2 regions of the Streptomyces sp. BK79 genome follow, and region 2 is predicted to be linked to the other one. Evidence: riboswitches for the same ligand, from Rfam matches in the RefSeq annotation. Region 2 holds a riboswitch; the other holds the start of a gene.

What was found. A riboswitch is a leader RNA that binds a small molecule or an ion and turns the genes downstream of it on or off. The one in region 2 is predicted to bind thiamine pyrophosphate.
Region 1: another riboswitch for thiamine pyrophosphate. It lies ahead of thiC (phosphomethylpyrimidine synthase ThiC); the one in region 2 lies ahead of ACFIF2_RS22430 (thiamine ABC transporter substrate binding subunit).

The regions. Positions count from the first base shown of each region.
Region 1 is NZ_JBHVOC010000025.1:145,455-151,234, forward strand. It holds gene ACFIF2_RS28775 (VWA domain-containing protein) at 1-346, opposite strand, end outside; gene thiC (phosphomethylpyrimidine synthase ThiC) at 433-2,226, opposite strand; TPP riboswitch at 2,219-2,408, opposite strand; gene ACFIF2_RS28785 (YibE/F family protein) at 2,480-3,904, shown strand; gene ACFIF2_RS28790 (SsgA family sporulation/cell division regulator) at 3,956-4,393, opposite strand; gene ACFIF2_RS28795 (IclR family transcriptional regulator) at 4,493-5,218, opposite strand; gene ACFIF2_RS28800 (DUF5326 family protein) at 5,536-5,748, opposite strand.
Region 2 is NZ_JBHVOC010000017.1:157,130-162,909, forward strand. It holds gene pyrH (UMP kinase) at 134-892, shown strand; gene frr (ribosome recycling factor) at 1,074-1,631, shown strand; gene ACFIF2_RS22420 (phosphatidate cytidylyltransferase) at 1,631-2,734, shown strand; gene rlmN (23S rRNA (adenine(2503)-C(2))-methyltransferase RlmN) at 2,846-3,952, shown strand; TPP riboswitch at 4,028-4,133, shown strand; gene ACFIF2_RS22430 (thiamine ABC transporter substrate binding subunit) at 4,209-5,294, shown strand; gene ACFIF2_RS22435 (ABC transporter permease) at 5,351-5,780, shown strand, end outside.

The DNA.
Region 1 (5,780 bases), on a different contig from region 2:
CGGGAACCTGGCCGAAGGTCCCACCGTCCGCCGAGGCACCCAGGACGATGCGGTCGACGACCGGTTCCACCGAGCGCAGGTCCACCTCGACGGCGTCGGTCATGACGCCCGCCCCCGCACCGGACCCGCCCTGCTTGCCCACGTGCCGCACCGCGTCGGACGCGTGCCGGGGCTGGTTGTAGAAGACGAAGTCACCGTCGTCCCGCACCCGGCCCTCCGCGGTGAGCAGCAGCGCGGAGACGTCGACCTCGGGCACGGCCGGTCCGGCGGACCAGACGAGTTCGACGCGCACCGCGGGGGAGTCGACGGCGAGGTTGGCGCCCTTGCTCAGGGAAGTGGCTGTCATGCGCCCAGTCTGCCCAGACCCGGCCTTCGATGGGGAGAGGGCGGGCTGTGCGGCCTGTCCCCTCCCCACCGCCGCCCGGGCCTCGTTCAGTCCGCGATCGGCAGGTACACGCGATTGCCCGCGGCGGCGAACTCCTGCGACTTCTGGGCCATTCCCTCCTCGATCTCGGCCTTGCTCCCTCCGTGCTCCCGCCGGATGTCCTGCGAGATCTTCATCGAGCAGAACTTCGGCCCGCACATCGAGCAGAAGTGGGCCGTCTTGGCGGGCTCGGCCGGCAGGGTCTCGTCGTGGAACTCCCGTGCCGTGTCCGGGTCGAGGGCCAGGTTGAACTGGTCCTCCCACCGGAACTCGAACCGGGCGTCGGACAGCGCGTCGTCCCACTCCTGCGCACCTGGGTGCCCCTTGGCGAGGTCGGCGGCATGGGCGGCGATCTTGTAGGTGATGACGCCGGTCTTGACGTCGTCACGGTTGGGCAGGCCCAGGTGCTCCTTGGGCGTGACGTAGCAGAGCATGGCCGTGCCCCACCAGGCGATCATCGCGGCACCGATGCCGGAGGTGATGTGGTCGTACGCCGGCGCGACGTCCGTCGTCAGCGGGCCGAGCGTATAGAACGGAGCTTCCTCGCAGATCTCCTGCTGAAGATCGATGTTCTCCTTGATCTTGTGCATCGGGACGTGGCCCGGGCCCTCGATCATGGTCTGCACGTGGAAGCGCTTGGCGATCGAGTTGAGCTCCCCGAGGGTGCGCAGCTCCGCGAACTGCGCCTCGTCGTTGGCGTCCGCGATCGAGCCCGGCCGCAGGCCGTCGCCGAGGGAGTACGTGACGTCGTAGGCCGCGAGGATCTCGCAGAGTTCCTCGAAGTTCTCGTACAGGAACGACTCCCGGTGGTGCGCCAGGCACCATGCCGCCATGATCGAGCCGCCCCGCGAGACGATGCCGGTCTTGCGGTTCGCGGTCAGCGGCACGTACGCCAGCCGCACACCCGCGTGGACCGTCATGTAGTCCACGCCCTGCTCGGCCTGCTCGATGACCGTGTCCTTGTAGATCTCCCAGGTCAGCTCCTCGGCCCGGCCGTCGACCTTCTCCAGTGCCTGGTAGAGCGGCACCGTCCCGATGGGCACGGGGGAGTTGCGCAGCACCCACTCGCGCGTGGTGTGGATGTTGCGGCCGGTGGAAAGGTCCATGACCGTGTCGGCGCCCCACCGGGTCGCCCAGGTCATCTTCTCGACCTCCTCCTCGATGGAGGACGTCACCGCCGAGTTGCCGATGTTGGCGTTGACCTTCACCAGGAACCGCTTGCCGATGATCATCGGCTCGATCTCCGGGTGGTTGACGTTGGCGGGCAGTACGGCGCGGCCCGCCGCGATCTCCTCGCGGACCACTTCCGGCGAGACGTTCTCCCGGAGGGCCACGTACTCCATCTCCGGCGTGACCTCGCCCCGACGGGCGTAGGCGAGCTGGGTGACGGGCGTGCCGTCCCGCCCCCGGCGCGGCTGACGCGGGCGGCCGGGGAAGACCGCGTCCAGGTTGCGCAGACCTCCGCGGGGGGAGGTGTGCTTGATGCCGTCGTCCTCGGGGCGGACGGGGCGGCCCGCGTACTCCTCGGTGTCGCCCCTGGCGATGATCCAGTTCTCACGCAGCGGCGGCAGCCCCCTGCGGACGTCGGTGTCGACCAGCGGATCGGTGTACGGGCCCGACGTGTCGTACAGCGTGACCGACTGCCCGTTGGTGAGATGCACCTGACGGACCGGCACCCGCAGGTCGGGGCGCGAGCCCTCGACGTACGCCTTGTGCCAGCCGATGGACTTCCCGTCCTCCGTGCGCTCCTTGTGAGCGGAGTTCTGCGCGGAGGCAGGCGTGCGTGCGTCCTCGATGGTCATGAGACCTACTCCCTACGCCGGCATTACCCGGTAACAGGTTCGGCGGTCGACGCAGCGGCTTCCGTCTGCCGACGCTTCGTGGGATAGGTCACTCGACTTCGGTGACGTTTCCCGTGAAACATCGCTGGGACGGAGGTCAGCGCCCTCTCAGCCCGGTGCTCCGAGCTCCCGCGTGTACAAAGGTGCCTCCACGCTAGCGCCAATTCGGGCGCGGTGAACAGAGGGCCCCCCTGGTTCTTGCGATGATCGGGCGGTGACCACACCGCAGCATCCCCCCTTCCCACCGCACGAGCCCGGCCGCGGGCAGGGCTCCGACGGCGGCGCCGGCCGCGAGGCCGGGCCCGCCTCCCCCACCGCCCATGGGCACGCGCACGTCCACAGTCACGGGCCGGCCACGCCGGTCTCCCGGCATCTGCGGAAGGTCATCGCGGCGGTCCTCATCCCGTTCGCGGCGGCCGTCCTGGTCGGGCTCGGGGTGCTGTGGCCCGGTGGTGCTCCGGCGCACGAACGCACCGGGGTCGGCTTCGACCGGCAGACGCAGGACGGCACCGTCACGAAGGTGGTCGAGCTGAGCTGTCAGTCCGTCAACGCCTCGGGCGTCCCGCCGACCGGTGACACCTCCACCGCGGAGGGCTCCTCCGCGGTGCAGCAGGCGAACGGCGACTGCAAGCGGGCGACGATCCGCGTCGACAGCGGCAAGGACAAGGGCCGTACGTTCACCGAGGTCGTGCAGCCGGACCAGTCACGGCAGTTGCACGAGGGCCAGAAGGTGGTGGTCGCCTACGAGCCCTCCGCGCCGAAGGACCTGCAGTACTCGGTGACCGACATCAACCGCGGGCTGCCGCTGGCCCTGCTCGCCGGCATCTTCGCGATCGCCGTCGTGGTCGTCGGACGACTGCGGGGCCTGATGGCCCTGGTCTCGCTGGCCCTCAGCTTCCTGCTGCTGAACTTCTTCATCCTGCCCGCGATCCTGCAGGGATCGAATCCCCTGGCCGTCGCCGTGGTCGGGTCGAGCGCCATCATGCTGATCGCGCTGTATCTGTGTCACGGCCTGTCGGCCCGGACCTCCGTCGCGGTGCTCGGCACCCTGATCTCCCTGCTGCTGATCGGCGTCCTCGGATCGCTGTTCATCGGCTGGGCCGCGCTGACCGGCAACACGGACGACAACACCGGCCTCATCCACGGCCTGTATCCGACGATCGACATGAGCGGTCTGCTGCTCGCCGGTGTCATCATCGGTTCGCTGGGTGTCCTGGACGACGTGACGGTCACGCAGACCTCCGCGGTCTGGGAACTCCACGAGGCCAATCCGACCATGGGCTGGCGCGGCCTGTACCGCGCGGGCATCCGCATCGGCCGCGACCACATCGCGTCGGTCGTCAACACGCTCGTCCTCGCCTACGCGGGCGCCGCGCTGCCCCTGCTGCTGCTGTTCTCGATCGCGCAGAGCGGGGTGGGGACGGTCGCCAACAGCGAGCTGGTCGCGGAGGAGATCGTGCGCACGCTGGTCGGATCGATCGGCCTGGTGGCGTCCGTGCCGGTCACCACGGCCCTCGCTGCCCTGGTGGTGTCCGCCGACCGGTCCGCCGACCGGACGGCGGCCCAGACCTCCGGAGGGGCGCCGGGCCCCGGCACGGCCCCCGGGCGCGGCGGAGGCGGCCGGCGCCGTAAGCGCTGACGCGCTTTCGGGCGAAGCGTTACGCCAGCGCCGAAGGGCTGCCGTAACGGTTCATCCGGCGCTCTGTTCCTCCGCCAGGATGCGGTCCAGGGCCTCGTCGAGGTGGGCGTCGAAGTCGGCGAGCGCCCCCTCCTGCCCCAGCGGCACCAGCTTGTCGGTCCGGTCGAGGAACGCGACCAGGGGAGCGGCCGACGAGCGGAACAGTGCCTGGTCGATGCCGACCTGGAGACGGATCAGCACCTCGGCCAGCGGTTCGGGGTCGACGGGGGCGATGCGCACGTCACCGTCACCGCACGGCCGTCCCACGCCGTCGACCAGCAGTTCCCGGCCGAAGGCCCAGGTGACCGGTGCGTCCCCGGGCAGATGGAAGGTCAGGCGCACGGCATAGGGATCACAGGTCTCGTAGCGCAGTTCCACCGGAATGCGGAACGAGAGCTCCTCGGACACGAGAAAGCTCATCATGACCTCTGCCTGTACGGACTCGCCCATCGCCTACCCCGTCATTCGCCGTCGACTGTCCGGGAATCAAACCTCTAACACTGGTGGCATCTTGCTCAACGTACACACCAGATCACAAGGAGTGAGTTTTCAGATACTGATAGAGATCGAGAGTGACCCCAGAAGCCGGCCCACCTCGTGCTGCAACCGCTCCGCCGCGGGCAGCAGCCGGTCGGCCTGGTGGAGGGGCAGGGAGATGGCCATGGTCGCGGCCGTGGTGCCGACGGTGATCGGGATCGCCGCGCAGACCGTCCCCAGGGCGTACTCCTGGCGTTCGATCACCGGCGTCATCCGGCGCATGCGTTCCAGCCGTTTCAGCAGCGTGTGCTCGTCACGCACCGTGTACGGCGTGACCGGCTGCACCGGGTAACGGTCCAGGTGGTCGCGGCGGGCGTCCTCGTCCAGTTGCGACAGGAGGCACTGCCCGATCGCGTGCGCGTGTCCGGTCTCGCGGAAGTCCGCCCACTCCTCGACCGCCGGAATGCCCGGGGTGTCGGACACGCACATGACCTCGATCTCACCGTCCCGGTACACGGCGTAGTACACGGGAACGCCGATCGCGTCCCGCCAGCGGGCCAGGGTGTCGACCACCGTGCTGCGACGTTTCTGCTCGGCTCCGCTGCCGCTCAGCCGCTCGGCGGCCTCCCCCAGGAAGAACAGACCCTTCTCCCGGCGCAGATAGCCCTCGTGCACCAGGGTGCGCAGGAGGTGGTACGCCGTGGGCAGTGCCAGCCGCGTCTCGCGGGCCAGTTGCTTGGCCGGGGCGCCGTACTGGTGTCCGGCGACGCACTCCAGCAGGCGCATCGCCCGCTGCACTGAGCCGATGAGGGTCGCGGTGGGGGCATCCGCGGAGTCGGTGGTGGGGGGTGTCCCCGGCGTCGAGTGGGGCTGCACGGGCAGCGCGTGCAGTGGAACGAATGCGGTGTCGGCCGTGGCCAAGGGACACTCCCGGGGCGCGAGGGGGGAGCCCGTGCGGGGAACACGGGTGGGGTGTACGCCACTCGCGGGGTTACCCCCGCGTGGAGTTCCGGACTCTAACGGCCGGTCACCGCTCGCCGGCCGCCCGTCGTGCAAACTTCCCCCGCGCGAGGGAACCGGTGATTCCTGTTACCGCCACCGGTGTCCCACGGCTCTCACCAGTCGCTGCGCGCCGACGAACTCGACGTGAACTTCCGTACGACGTAGATCAGTCCGCCGACGAGCGCGACGAAGACCAGCAGCTTGAAGAGCAGCCCGATGACGAAGCCCACCACGCTGGCGATCAGCCCGCCGAACACGACCAGGGCGATGACCGGCACCGCGATCCACTTCACCCACCACGGCAGCCCCGTGAAGATCTCTCGCATCGCCCTCGTCCTTACCTCTCCACCCGTCCGAG
Region 2 (5,780 bases):
GCGCACGCGCGCGCGGCGGCGGACGACAGCAGATCTGACGAGGAGGCCATTGCCGCGTACGGGATGCGAAAACGCCCCCACCGGCAGTGGCCTTCTTCGTGTGTGTGACCCACGTAAAAGAGGCGAGATCTCCATGACCACCAAGGCCGAGAAGAGCGACGACGGCAAAGTACGCGGCCGCTTCATGCTGAAGCTGTCCGGAGAGGCCTTCTCCGGCGGTGGGGGCCTGGGCGTCGACCCCGACGTGGTGCACGCCATCGCCCGCGAGATCGCGGCCGTCGTCCGCGACGGCGCGCAGATCGCCGTCGTCATCGGCGGCGGCAACTTCTTCCGCGGCGCCGAACTGCAGGTGCGCGGCATGGACCGCGCCCGCTCCGACTACATGGGCATGCTCGGCACCGTGATGAACTGCCTGGCCCTCCAGGACTTCCTGGAGAAGGAGGGCGTCGACTGCCGCGTGCAGACCGCCATCACCATGGGCCAGGTCGCCGAGCCGTACATCCCGCTGCGCGCCGTGCGCCACCTGGAGAAGGGCCGCGTGGTCATCTTCGGCGCCGGTATGGGCATGCCGTACTTCTCCACCGACACCACCGCCGCCCAGCGCGCCCTCGAGATCGACGCCGAGGCGCTGCTCATGGGCAAGAACGGCGTGGACGGTGTCTACGACTCCGACCCGAAGACCAACCCGGACGCCGTGAAGTTCGACGCGCTCGGGTACGGCGACGTCATCACCCGTGACCTGAAGGTCGCCGACGCGACGGCCGTCACGCTCTGCCGCGACAACAGCCTGCCGATCGTGGTCTTCGAGCTCCTGAAGGAGGGCAATATCGCCCGCGCCGTCAAGGGTGAGAAGATCGGCACGCTCGTGGACGACCAGGGCAGCCGGGACTGACCGGAGAACCACCCCCTGTCCGCGGACGCCACCTGTCCGGGGGACGGACGGGACGGGACCGGGCCGGGGGATGGACAATGTCCCGCCGGTCGGGAACCGTGCAGGAAGAACGCGACGCAGCCGGCCGCAGCCCCGACAGGGAACCGCAGCCGGGCCTACTCAAGACACGCAGGAGCAAGTGGTGATCGAAGAGACCCTCCTCGAGGCCGAGGAGAAGATGGAGAAGGCCGTCGTGGTCGCCAAGGAGGACTTCGCCGCGATCCGCACCGGCCGTGCGCACCCGGCGATGTTCAACAAGATCGTGGCCGACTACTACGGCGCGCCGACGCCGATCAACCAGCTGGCCTCGTTCTCCGTGCCCGAGCCGCGCATGGCCGTGGTGACCCCCTTCGACAAGAGCGCCCTGCGCAACATCGAACAGGCGATCCGCGACTCCGACCTGGGCGTCAACCCCAGCAACGACGGCAACATCATCCGGGTGGTGTTCCCCGAGCTGACCGAGGAGCGGCGCCGCGACTACATCAAGGTCGCCAAGAGCAAGGGCGAGGACGCCAAGGTGTCCATCCGCTCCGTGCGCCGCAAGGCCAAGGACGCGATCGACAAGCTCATCAAGGACGGTGAGGTCGGCGAGGACGAGGGCCGTCGTGCGGAGAAGGAGCTCGACGACACCACCGCCAAGTACGTCGCCCAGGTGGACGAGCTCCTGAAGCACAAGGAAGCGGAGCTGCTCGAGGTCTGATGAACGACTCTTCCTGGGGAGCGCCGCCACAAGCCGGGTACTGGGGGCCGTCCGACCGGGGACCCGCCCAGGGGGCTGCCCCGGCGGGTCCCGCCTACGATGCGTACTACGCGCAGCAGACTCGGCCCATGCCCATCGTGCCCGACGTACCCGAACACGGCGGAGACCAGGATGACGACCAGGGGGCCGCTCGGCTGAGCGGTCCCTTGTTCCGAGACGAGCCACCGCGCGAAACACCGGAGCCCATGCCCGAAGCCCCCCAGCCGGCGCAGCCGCAGCCGCAGAAGAAGACCGCGGGGCGTGACCTGGGGGCCGCGATAGGGGTCGGGCTCGGTCTGGCCGCCGTGATCGTCGCGTCGCTGTTCGTCGTCAAGGCCGCCTTCGTCGGCGTGGTCGTGGTCGCCGTCGTGGTGGGCCTGTGGGAGCTGACCAAGCGGCTGGAGGAGCGCAAGGGGATCAAGGTGCCCCTCGTGCCGCTCGCGGTCGGCGGCGCGGCGATGGTGGTCGCCGGATACGTGCGGGGCGCCGAGGGCGCGTGGGTCGCCATGGCGCTCACGGCGCTGGCAGTGCTCGTGTGGCGGATGACGGAACCGCCCGAGGGCTATCTCAAGGACGTCACGGCCGGGCTCTTCGCCGCGTTCTACGTGCCGTTCCTGGCCACGTTCGTCGCGATGATGCTGATGGCGGACGACGGCGCGTGGCGCGTCCTCGTCTTCCTGATACTGACGGTGGTCAGCGACACCGGCGCCTACGCCGTCGGCTGGCGCTTCGGCAGGACCAAGCTGGCCCCCCGCATCAGCCCCGGCAAGACCCGTGAGGGCCTGCTCGGCGCGGTGGCGTTCGCGATGGTGGCGGGCGCGCTGTGCATGCAGTTCCTGATCGACGGCGGCACCTGGTGGCAGGGCCTCCTGCTCGGCCTCGCGGTCGCCGTCAGCGCCACGCTGGGCGACCTCGGCGAGTCCATGATCAAGCGGGACCTCGGCATCAAGGACATGGGCACGCTCCTGCCGGGGCACGGCGGCATCATGGACCGGCTGGACTCACTGCTGCCGACGGCACCGGTGGTGTGGCTGCTGCTGGTGATCTTCGTCGGATCGGGCTGAACCGGAAGGTGATCGTGGCAGGCTCGGCCTGACCTGCGGTTCTTGGTTGAGGGGCTCGCTGTCCACAGGGCGGCGGGTCCCTCTCCGTATGTCTGCGACACTGGTAGGGCCATGCCTAAGCCCGGAGAACTCACATTCGTCGCCCCCCGCGGAGCCAAGAAGCCGCCGCGGCACCTCGCCGACCTCACGCCCGCCGAGCGCAAGGAGGCCGTCGCCGCGATCGGCGAGAAGCCGTTCCGCGCCAAGCAGCTCTCGCAGCACTACTTCGCGCGGTACGCGCACGATCCCGAGCAGTGGACCGACATCCCGGCCGGTTCGCGTCAGGGTCTGCGGGAGGCGCTGCTGCCCGAGCTGATGTCGGTCGTGCGGCATCTGTCGACCGACCAGGGCACCACCCGCAAGACGCTGTGGAAGCTGTTCGACGGGACGCTCGTCGAGTCCGTCCTCATGCGCTACCCGGACCGGGTCACCATGTGCATCAGCTCCCAGGCGGGTTGCGGCATGAACTGCCCGTTCTGCGCCACCGGGCAGGCCGGCCTGGACCGGAACCTGTCGACGGCCGAGATCGTGCACCAGATCGTCGACGGAATGCGGGCGCTCAGGGACGGTGAGGTCCCCGGCGGGCCGGCGCGGCTCAGCAACATCGTGTTCATGGGCATGGGCGAGCCCCTGGCCAACTACAACCGCGTCGTGGGGGCCATCCGCCGCCTCACCGACCCCGAGCCCGACGGACTGGGCCTGTCCCAGCGGGGCATCACCGTCTCCACGGTCGGCCTCGTCCCCGCTATCCACCGCTTCACCGGCGAGGGCTTCAAGTGCCGCCTCGCCATCTCGCTGCACGCGCCGGACGACGAGCTGCGCGACACCCTCGTCCCCGTCAACACGCGCTGGAAGGTCCGCGAGGTGCTGGACGCCGGGTTCGAGTACGCGGCGGTGTCCGGGCGCCGGCTGTCCATCGAGTACGCGCTGATCCGGGACATCAACGACCAGGCGTGGCGCGGTGACCGGCTCGGGCGGCTGCTCAAGGGCAGGCCCGTGCACGTCAACCTCATCCCGCTCAACCCGACGCCCGGCTCGAAGTGGACCGCGTCGCGGCCCGAGGACGAGAAGGCGTTCGTCGAGGCGATCGCGGCGCACGGTGTGCCGGTGACGATCCGGGACACCCGTGGCCAGGAGATCGACGGGGCGTGTGGTCAGCTCGCCGCGAGCGAGCGGTAACCTGACCGGCGTACAGCTTCATACGTCAGTACACCTTCGTACGTCAGTACATCTTTCATACGTCAGTACATCTTCATATTCCGACAGGGGAGCGCCACAGCGCTGAGAGTGCGGCACCGGCCGCAGACCCTCCGAACCTGGCCCAGGTCATTCTGGGTAGGGAGATCGGTCATCACTCGAGCTGTTGCGCCCTGCCCGAGGTCCCCAGGGGCTGCGGGCGGGGCCGCGTCTTCTCCTGGTCACCCAGGAGGAATCAGTGAGCATCACCAAGAAGGCCGCCGCCCTGGCCCTCGGCCTCGGCATGGTCGGCGGCCTGGCCGCGTGCGGATCGTCGTCCGACGGCGACGGGCAGGGCTCCGGCGACTCCAGGACCGTGACGCTGGTCAGCCACGACTCGTGGGCGGCCTCGAAGGACGTCGTCGCCGCCTTCGAGAAGAGCTCCGGCTACAAGGTCAGGGTCCTGGAGGACGGCGACGCCGGGCAGGCCGTCAACAAGGCCATCCTCACCAAGGACAACCCCCAGGGCGACGTCTTCTTCGGCGTCGACAACACCCTGCTGTCCCGCGCGCTCGACAACGGGCTGTTCCAGCCGTACGAGGCGAAGGGCCTCGACCGGGTCGACCCCGCGTTCCAGGCCGACGCCGAGCACCGCGTCACGCCCGTCGACACCGGTGACGTGTGCGTCAACTACGACAAGGCGTACTTCAGCGAGCGCGGGCTGACCCCGCCGGACTCCCTCGACGACCTCGCCGAGCCCGCGTACAAGGACCTGCTCGTCACCGAGAACGCCGGCAGTTCGTCCCCCGGCCTCGGCTTCCTGCTCGGCACGGCCGCCGCGTACGGGGACGAGGGCTGGCAGGACTACTGGAAGAAGCTCAAGGCGAACGGCGTCAAGGTCGTCGACAGCTGGGAGCAGGCGTACAACGAGGAGTTCTCCGGCTCGGCCGGCGGCAAGAAGGCCAAGGGCGATCGTCCGCTCGTCGTCTCCTACGCCTCCTCCCCGCCCGCCGAGGTGATCTACGCCGACCCGCAGCCGGCCACCGCGCCGACGGGCGTCGCCGAGGGCACCTGCTTCCGCCAGGTCGAGTACGCGGGTCTGCTGAGCAACGCCGCGAACCCCGAGGGCGGCAAGGCGCTCCTCGACTTCCTCATCGGCGAGCGGTTCCAGGAGGACCTGCCGCTGAACATGTTCGTCCACCCGGTCCGCGAGGGCGCGCGGCTGCCCGAGGCGTTCCGGAAGTTCGGGCCGCGGGCCGAGGACCCGCAGACCATGGACCCGGCGAAGATCGCCGACCACCGCGACGAGTGGGTCAAGGCGTGGACCTCTCTCGTACTGAAGTAGGCAGGGCCGGGACGAGGACCAGGACCGTGCGCGGGAGCGCGGCGCGGCTCGCCCTGATGGCGGTGCCCGTCGCGTTCTTCGCGGTGTTCTTCGCCTACCCCGTCGCCGCGATCGTCGCGCGCGGACTGGAGGTCGACGGGGTCTGGCGGTTCGGGCGGATCGGGGACGTGCTCGCCCAGTCCGACGTCCGGCACGTGCTGTGGTTCACCACCTGGCAGGCGCTGGCCTCCACCGCGCTCACGCTGCTCGTCGCCCTGCCCGGCGCCTACGCCTTCGCCCGCCTCGACTTCCCCGGCAAGCAGGTGCTGCGGGCCGTGGTGACGGTGCCGTTCGTGCTGCCGACGGTCGTCGTCGGTACGGCGTTCCTGGCCCTGGTCGGGCGCGGCGGGCTGTTCGACGAGCTGTGGGGCGTACGGCTGGACACCACCGTGTGGGCGATCCTGCTCGCGCACGTCTTCTTCAACTACGCCGTCGTGGTCCGCACCG